Linked DNA regions of Pseudophaeobacter arcticus DSM 23566. The protein of the gene in region 2 binds, or shares a complex with, the protein of the main gene of each other region. Links are inferred from orthologs where the notes say so. Each region holds a gene or a part of one and is shown on either strand. Other genes may lie near its edges.

Region 1 (4,904 bases), 3.3 Mb from region 2 along the record:
ACGGGCGCTGCTGCGGTTTTGATTTTCTCCGCCCAAGGCGCATTTGCTGATGTCAGCGCCCAGGATGTCTGGTCGGACTGGAAAGCCTATATGACCGGCACGGGCTACACCGTGACAGGCACCGAAAGCCAGTCCGGCAATGTGCTCACCGTCAGCGATATCTCGATGACAATGCCCCTGCCCGAGCAGGACGGCACGGGTGGCGTGACCATGCCGTCAATTCAATTTGTCGAAAATGGCGATGGTAGCGTCAATGTGGTGCTGCCCAAAGAATTCCCGATGACCATTTCTGGCAAAGGCGATGGCGAGACATTCTCGGCAGAGATCCTGTATTCCCATGACGGCAGCCCAATGGTGGTCTCGGGCGATACCTCGGCCATGACCTATGACTACGCCACCGGCCAGGCGACCCTGACCCTTGGCAAAGTCATCGGTGACGGCGAAGAAATGCCCGAAGATGCCTTGAAAGCCTCAGTGGTGATCAGCGATATGGTCGCCAAGACCACAATGCAGATTGAAGGTCAGCGTAGCTACACGCAGACCCAATCGATTGCAAAACTGGCCTATGACATCGCCTTCCAAGACCCGGATTCCGACGATGCGGGCACCATCTCAGGCAGCCTCAGCGACCTCACCGGCACGGCAACCAGCACCATTCCATCCGGTTTGGACAGCCCGGAGATGTCTGATCTGATCAAAGCGGGTCTGAGCATCAATGCCAAGCTCGCCTATACCGGCGGCAATAGCGCCATTGCTGTTACCGGCTCCGACAGCTTTGACATGCAAAGCACCTCTGCCGGCGGGCAGTTTGGTGTCACCATGAGCAAGGACGGCCTGTCCTATGACGTTGGCCAGAACGATATCTCGGTGAATGTCTCCGGCTCAGAAATCCCCTTCCCGCTGGCGCTCACCATGGCAGAAGCCGGCTTCAAACTGTTGATGCCAGTGAGCCAGTCTGATGAGGAACAGGATTTTGGTCTTGGCATCACCCTGCGCGATTTTGCGGTTCCTGACATGCTGTGGGGCATGGTTGATCCCACCGGCACCCTGCCACATGATCCGGCCACAATTGTGCTGGATCTGGCTGGCAAGGGCAAACTGCTGTTTGACATGTTTGACCCGGAATCGATGAAAGCCATGGAGCGTGGCGCTCAAAAGCCTGGTGAATTCAACGCCGTCAGCGTCAAGCAACTGCTGGTGACCGCCGCAGGGGCCAAGCTGACCGGAACCGGCGACTTCACCTTCAACAACGAAGACCTGGTGACCTTTGACGGTATGCCTGCCCCCGATGGCTCCGCCAATATCCAGCTGGAAGGCGCCAATGGCCTGATCGACAACCTGATTAAAATGGGATTGGTCAGCGACAGCGATGCCATGGGCGCGCGGATGATGATGGGCATGTTTGGCGTTCCCGGCGAAGGCGAAGACACCCTGACATCGGAAATCAAGGTCTCCGAAGACGGACAGATCCACGCCAATGGCCAGCGCATCAAATAAGCGCCTCTTCTGCGGAAAATAAACAATCAGGGCCGCCCCGCGCGGCCCTTTTTTGTGCCACACCCTTGCGGCAGCGCGCCGGTCTGGCTAGCTCTTGTAGCAATCCAACTTCAGTAGGTGCCCATGACCCAGTCTCCCCAAGCGCTTTGCCACGCCCTGATTGACGCCGCCAAACGAGCCGGTGCCGATGCCGTTGATGCCATGGCCACCGAAGGCCGCTCTCTCAGCATCGAGGTACGCGAAGGCACGCTCGAGCATGCCGAACGCTCAGAAGGCACCGATTTGGGGCTGCGGGTATTCATTGGTCAGCGGCAGGCGCAGGTTTCTTCCTCGGACAGCCGCCCCGAAACCCTAATCGCCATGGCGGAACGCGCCGTGGCCATGGCCCGCGAGGCCCCCGAAGATCCCTATAGCGGTCTGGCCAGCGCTGATCAGCTGGCCCAAAACTGGGATCTGGACGCGCTGGAGCTTTGTGACCCCAGCCCGGAACCCGCACCCGAGACTCTGCAACAGGACGCGCTGGCGGCCGAAGCGGCCTGCGCCGCCATTCAGGGTATCAGCCAGGTGCAGGCGGCAGGGGCCAGCTATGGCCACCACAGCATCTACCTGGCCACCTCCAATGGTTTTGCGGGTGGTTATCAGCGCACAGGCCGGTCGCTGTCCTGTACCGGGATTGCCGGGACCGGCGCCGGGATGGAGCGCGACTATGATGGGGATTCCCGCACCTTTCAAAACGACCTGCGCAGTGCGACAGATATTGGCCGCATCGCAGGCGAGCGCGCCGTGGCGCGGCTCAACGCACGCCGCCCGCAGACCGGCAGCTACCCGGTCTTGTTTGACGAGCGGATATCGTCATCGCTGATCGGTCACCTGCTCTCCGCCGCCAATGGCGCTGCCATCGCCCGTGGATCTTCCTGGTTGCAGGGCGCGGTGGGCGAACAGATCCTGCCCGAAACACTGTCGGTCATCGAGGACCCCCATCGCGCCCGGATTTCCGGGTCACGCCCCTTTGACGGCGAAGGCCTGCCCACCCAACGACGTGCCATCATTCAGGATGGTATCCTGACCAGCTGGACCCTGGATCTGGCCTCGGCCCGCAAACTGGGCCTGCAAAGCACCGGCAATGCGGCACGGGGTGTTGGCTCTGTGCCGTCGCCGTCAAACTGGAACATCGCGCTGACCCCCGGCCAGAACAGCCGCGACGAGCTGATCGCGGGCATGGGCACCGGTCTGCTGGTGACCTCGCTTATTGGCTCAACCATCAATCCCAATACCGGCGATTATTCGCGCGGGGCCTCGGGCTATTGGGTCGAAAACGGTGAGATCGCCTATCCGGTGAATGAATGCACCATCGCGGGCAATCTGCGGGACATGCTGAAAACTCTGACACCGGCAAATGACGCCCGCAGCTACCTGTCGCGGGTGGTGCCCTCGCTCATGGTCGAAGGAATGACCCTTGCCGGCAGCTGAAGACCTCACTCTCCTGATCTCGGCCGCCAGGGCCGCAGGCGATATCGCGCTCAAATACTCCGGGCCATCCGCCCAGCGCTGGGACAAACCCGACGGCCAGGGCCCGGTGACAGAGGCCGATCTGGCGGTAAATGCCATGCTTGAAACCATGCTGCCACAGGCGCGGCCGGACTACGGCTGGCTTTCTGAAGAAAGCGAGGACAGCGCCGCGCGGTTGAGCAAAGACCGGGTCTTCATCATTGATCCTATTGATGGCACCCGCAGCTTTGCCGAAGGCTCAGCCACCTGGGCGCATTCCCTGGCGGTGGCAGATCGTGGTGAGGTCACCGCAGCGGTGATCTACCTGCCGCAACGGGATTTGCTCTATACCGCTGCCAAAGGTGATGGCGCCTTTTGCAATGGGGCAGCGATCTCGGTAGCGGCGCCCGCAGCGCTGAGTGCTGCAAAGGTCCTCACCGCCAAGCCAAACCTTGATGCGCAGCACTGGCTGGGGGGGGCCGCACCAGCCTTTCACCGCAGCTACCGCCCGTCGCTGGCCTATCGGCTGGCCCGCGTTGCGGACGGGGGCTACAGCGCCATGCTGACACTGCGGCGCAGCTGGGAATGGGATATTGCCGCCGGCGATCTCATCCTGCGCGAAGCAGGCGGGCTAATCAGCGACCGGCTGAACAGGCCTTTGCTGTTCAACAATCCAACGCCTCTGTTGGATGGGGTTGTGGCGGCAGCCCCCGCAACGCATCTTGAGCTGTTGCAGGCTCTTGACCCAAAGGGTCCCGGCATTGCGGGGCAATGACCGGCAATGGCCTCCACACAGCGCATATGACTGGGCACCAATGACTGAGCCGCAAACACTCTCCGCATCTGCCCGGCCTGCGGGAGAAATCCTGTGGGTCCATGCCACCAGCATCGAGCGCTTTCTGGCACTCTGTGACATTGGCCAGCGGCTCAAGGCCATGCGCCCGGATCTGGTGGTCCTGGCCACCTGGGAGGCCGAAATGGGCGAGGTTCCAGCGTTTGAAGGCTGCAATTTTATGCTCGGTCCCCTGCCCGACGATCAAACCAGCGAGGCCAAGGCCTTCCTCAACCACTGGCAACCCGATCTGTGCCTCTGGGCCGGCGGACACCTGCGCCGGGGGCTGTTGCGGCAGATGCGAGAGCAGGGAGGCTCTGCGCTGCTGGTCGATATCCTGGACAGTGAGATGCCTGCCCGCAAGCTGCGCTGGCTGCCGGATCAGCGCCATCGCATCTTTAGTGGCTTTGACGCAGTCTTCACCCCCTCAAAATCCGTGCAGACCCAATTGCTACGCAGCGGACAGATGGTGCCTGAGCAGGTCCTTCTGACCAGCCGCCTGCGGCTTTCCACCGTGCCGCCGGGCTGTGACCACGGCGCGCTGAGCGCCCTGCAACAGGACCTTGGCAGCCGCCCCGTCTGGCTGGCAGCCCGCGCCCAGCTGGAAGAGCTGCCCGGGCTGCTTGAGGCGCACCGGAGCGCGCTCAGGCTGTTGCATCGGATGCTGCTGGTCATCGCCCTGGACGCGCCGGAATACCGCGTTCGCGCCCGCAGCCTGATACAGGCCAGCGGCCTGCAATGTGCCGATTGGGACGCCGGGGAAGAGCTCAACGATTACACCCAGATCCTGATTACTGACAGCACCCACCTGGGGCTGTGGTACCGGCTCGCCCCCGTAACCTTGCTGGCCTCAAGCCTGGTGCAGGATATGCCCGGGCAAAACCCGCTCGATACGCTGGCGCTGGGATCTGTTGTGCTGCACGGGCCGGGCATGGGACATCACAAGGCAATCTACGATCAGCTTGCGCCACTCAAAGCCACACAGCAGGTGAATACCACCCGCGAGCTGGCCAAGATGGTTATCCATCTCTCGGCACCGGACATGGCAGCCAAACGGGCCCTGGCCGGCTGGACGGCAGTGACCGAA
Region 2 (4,409 bases):
GACGACCAGGAACCGCATCCTGCTTCACGCCAAAGGCGGGAATGGCCCAGGAGTGGATCACGTCGGCACCCGTCACCTGCATCACGATGGTTTTGCCAACCGGCACAACAACCGAAGTATCTGTGGCCAGCAGGAATTCATCTTCGTTGAACCCTGCATCCACCAGTTTGGCGCGCATCGCATCGTCCAAAACAAATGGGGTCACATCTGCATCCGCAGCGCGGACTGTTGCATCCAATGTCGAGGGGTTGCCCAGCATGTAGCTTTCAAAGCCAAAGCCGTGGTCGACATATTCATAGCCCCAGTACCACTGATAGCCTGTCACCTTGATGGTAACGTCCCCTTTGGGGATTTCCTGCTGGCGGAACAGTTCGGGCAGCGAGAAGGAGCCGATGAAGACCAGCACCAGGATTGGGATCAGCGTCCAGGCGATTTCGATGGGCGTGTGGTGGGTAAAAGCGGCAGGTGTTGGATTGGCGCGACGGTTGAAGCGCACAATCGCATAAAGCAGCAGCGCTGCGACAAAAACACAGACCGCAGTGATGATGACAAGAACCATCCCGTCTAGTTTGTGGATACCCTCAGCCAGTTCGGTCCCCGCTGGCTGGAAGTTCAGGCCGCCATTTGTTGGCTTACCAATGGTTTCCAGAGCTTCTTGCGCCATGGCTGGAAGACTGGAAAGGCCAGCAAAAAGGCCCGAAAGCATCAAAGCATTCTTCATATCATGTCCTGATCGTTAGTGATCGATTTATTCTTACAGCCGATTGCGCCCCATGGAGAGTTGATTCCACAAATCGCGCTCGTACCCGTTGTCTTTGGTGCTGCTTAAAATCATATTCAGGCGTACAGATAAAGAGGCAGGCGAGCGTCAAAGCGTCGCTTTCTTGATTTAGATCAAAAAAACCTGAGGTCCGTGACATGGAAAACCCAGCCTTTCGACCCTTTGAAACCCTGCTCCCCGAGGATGAGGCCCTGCCAATCCTGCGCGAAACCCTTGCTGGTGCCGAAGATGGCGAGATTTTTGCCGAACGTCACAAGTCAGAAGCGCTGATGTTTGACGATGGTCGGCTGCGCAGTGCCAGTTATGATGCCTCCGAAGGGTTTGGACTAAGGGCGGTCAACGGCGAGGTGGCTGGATACGCCCATTCCACCGATGTCTCCATAGCCGCCCTGAAGCGGGCCGCGCAGACCGCGCGGCTGGCCATCGGCGCGGGCGGCGGCACCTATGCGGATGCGCCTCAGGCGACCAACAAAAGGCTTTATACCGATGCGGATCCGATTGGCGATCTGCCCTTCCCCGTCAAAGTCGAGACCCTGCGCGAGATTGACGCCTTTGCGCGTGATCTAGATCAAAGAGTGGTGCAGGTCTCGGCCTCGATCGCCGCCTCTTTGCAAGAGATCGAAATTCTGCGCGCCGACGGGGTGCGGGTGCGCGACACCCGGCCGATGACGCGGCTCAATGTCTCGGTGATTGTCGAGCAGGACGGGCGGCGCGAAAGCGGCTCGGCCGGCGGTGGTGGCCGTGTCGGGCTGGACGGGTTGATAGATCCCGCCGCCTGGGCCGCCAAAGCCAAAGAGGCGCTGCGAATTGCTCTGGTCAACCTGGAGGCCGTCCCCGCCCCGGCGGGCGCCATGGAGGTGGTGCTTGGGCCGGGCTGGCCCGGCATTTTGCTGCACGAGGCCATTGGTCATGGGCTGGAAGGCGATTTCAATCGCAAGGGCAGCTCTGCCTTTGCGGGCCTGATGGGCCAGCGCATTGCGGCCCCCGGCGTCACCGTGCTGGATGATGGCACCATCGCTGACCGGCGCGGCTCGATCACCGTGGATGACGAAGGTACCCCGTCGCAAAAGACCACCCTGATCGAGGATGGCATTCTTGTGGGCTTTATGCAGGACCGGCAGAACGCCCGCCTTATGGGGGTTGAGCCAACCGGCAACGGGCGGCGCCAAAGCTACGCCCATGCGCCAATGCCCCGAATGACCAACACCTATATGCTGGGCGGCGAAACAGACCCCGCCGATCTGGTTGCCGGTGTCAAAGACGGCATCTGGGCCGTCGGGTTTGGTGGCGGCCAGGTTGATATTACCAATGGTAAATTTGTCTTCTCCTGCACCGAAGCCTACCGGGTGGAAAACGGCAAGGTGGGCGCCCCGGTCAAAGGCGCCACCCTTATTGGCGATGGCGCCACCGCGCTGAAACAAATCCGCGCACTTGGCAATGACATGGAGCTGGACCCAGGCATGGGCAACTGCGGCAAAGCCGGGCAATGGGTGCCGGTTGGCGTTGGCCAGCCCAGCGTCCTGATGGATGGGCTGACGGTTGGCGGCTCGGCGACCTGACACCACGCACAGAGCCCCCGGCCAGGCATCCAACACAAAAAGACCCGGAGCCAAGCCATTAACAAAGGGGCAAAAACTTATCGTAAATCGTGACGGTAAGATGGGGCTTTATCAGGAACGCGGCCGATTTGGTCGCGTTTTTTTGGGCTTTTTGCGGGCTTTTTCGGCTGAAAACAGGCAAACTGACGCCGGGGACAGAAATCTTTACTGTTAGTTTTCAACACCCTGACGCGGGTTTTACAGGATCTCAACAAATCATGACCATGTTGTCGAAAAACTTTGGATAATTTTCAAACATTCACCGCCTGTTAACTGTTTCAGGGGTATTCCTTTAATTGCAAACAGGCGGAGCCACGGATGACCGAAGAAGCACATTCTTCCACTCACCCCCCACTCCCACCCACCACGGAAGATAGCTGGTTTTCCAGGCTTCGTCTTTTGCGCTCTCGACGCGTAGGCCCAGTGAGTTTTCACCGCCTCCTCGCAGAGCATGGTTCAGCGCAGAACGCGCTGGATGCGTTGCCAAAAATGGCACGTGCCGCCGGAATGTCCGGGTATGAAATATGTCCTGCAAGCGCGGTCACCGCAGAAGTAAAAGCCGCAAAAGCCGCCAAAGCGCGGCTTTTGTGCTTTGATGCCCCGCTCTATCCCCCCGCCCTCGCACAGCTCAGCTCAGCGCCACCGTTGCTCTGGGCGATTGGTGATATACAACTTCTTACGCGACCAATGATTGCCCTGGTCGGCGCCCGCAATGCCTCCTCCTTGGGCACCCGCATGGCGCGCAGTCTGGCCCGCGATCTGGGCGCGGCAGGATTTACCGTGGTGTCGGGTCTGGCGCGCGGCGTGGATACCGCAGCCCATCTCGCCAGTCTGGAGACCGGCACCATTGCGGTTCTGGCCGGGGGCTGCGATGTGATTTACCCCTCGCAAAATACCGAACTGGCCCAACATATCGCCAGCAAGGGCCTGATCCTGTCAGAACAGCCCATGCGGCGGACACCGCAGGCGCGTGATTTTCCCAAACGCAACCGCATCATTGCCGGTCTCGCCCAGGCCGTCATCGTGGTTGAGGCCGCAGGCCGGTCCGGCAGCCTGATCACCGCCCGCGACGCGCTGGATCTGGGACGCGAGGTCATGGCCGTCCCCGGTCACCCCTTTGATGCCCGTGCATATGGCTGCAATGCCCTGATCCGCGACGGCGCGGTTCTGGTGCGCAATGCCGAAGATGTCATTGCAGCACTTGCCCCGGTTACATCTGTGGCATCTGGCAAGACCGCGCCCGCTGCACCGGATGTCCCCAGACCTGCTATGTCTGGTCGCAAGGACATTGTTACAGAAAAACTATCGCAGCTTTCGGCCCTGACACAGGCGCTGGCGGGGGTGCCGACGCCGCCTCCGGAAAAGCGCAGCCTGAAAGAGACCTCGGCGTTGCACCAGATGATTCTGGCCGGTCTTGGCCCCAGCCCGACGGCCTCGGATCAATTGATGCGCGATCTGGAGCTGACGCCGCAGGCTTTTACCCCGGCGCTGACCGAACTGGAGTTAGAGGGCAAGATCAGCCGCATTCCCGGCGGCCTGCTCACCAGGCGCAGCAGCGAGGACAAGAGCGGATAGTAGCACCCGCAACAACAACCACCTGCGCCAAAGACCTTGCATTCCCATCGCCATAGGCGCTCAGCCGCGTTTCAGCCCGCCAATTTCAAGTTGGCCTTTCCCGTTGGCCTGAAGCCCCCGTCATATCTGGAGATATCAATGTCCTGTCACAGCCCCCTGCCCCCTCTTTGCCCCCTCATTTGCGCCCCCTGAGGAAGATCAAAAAACATCCCAAAGGCCACATGGATCAGGTCAGAAAATGCGCCTGACAACTGGCGCAGCTGCTGCGTCCAATGCTCGCTCATTGACATTCTCCCCTTGCGCCGCTGAACTTGCGCGGCCATAGAACGCCCGTTAGTGCACTTAAGAGGCCAAAGAATTACATGCCAGTTGTTGTTGTCGAATCCCCGGCCAAGGCCAAAACAATCAATAAGTACCTGGGGTCGAACTATACCGTTCTGGCATCTTATGGCCAT

Evidence for each region. The genes of interacting proteins can lie anywhere in the genome.
Region 1: the proteins of tldD (region 2) and ARCT_RS0123325 are in contact, whole or in part, in a solved structure (PDB 5NJ9), measured with the Escherichia coli proteins. The link is inferred for Pseudophaeobacter arcticus DSM 23566 from one-to-one orthologs.

What each region holds. Positions count from the first base shown.
Region 1 is NZ_KI421507.1:3,890,488-3,895,391, reverse strand. The notes cover bases 892-3,793. They hold ARCT_RS0123325 (TldD/PmbA family protein), read left to right. Parts: upstream 892-1,620; coding sequence 1,621-2,967; downstream 2,968-3,793. Other genes in these bases: ARCT_RS0123320 (3'(2'),5'-bisphosphate nucleotidase CysQ), read left to right, coding at 2,954-3,760; ARCT_RS0123330 (DUF2125 domain-containing protein), read left to right, coding at 892-1,497. Outside these bases: more of ARCT_RS0123330, read left to right, coding at 1-891; ARCT_RS0123315 (3-deoxy-D-manno-octulosonic acid transferase), read left to right, coding at 3,801-4,904.
Region 2 is NZ_KI421507.1:564,361-568,769, reverse strand. Bases 207-3,129 are described here. They hold tldD (metalloprotease TldD), read left to right. Parts: upstream 207-918; coding sequence 919-2,340; downstream 2,341-3,129. Other genes in these bases: dprA (DNA-processing protein DprA), read left to right, coding at 2,698-3,129; coxB (cytochrome c oxidase subunit II), read right to left, coding at 207-721. In the rest of the region: more of coxB, read right to left, coding at 1-206; more of dprA, read left to right, coding at 3,130-3,954; topA (type I DNA topoisomerase), read left to right, coding at 4,317-4,409. UniProt on the Escherichia coli protein: Metalloprotease involved in CcdA degradation. Suppresses the inhibitory activity of the carbon storage regulator (CsrA).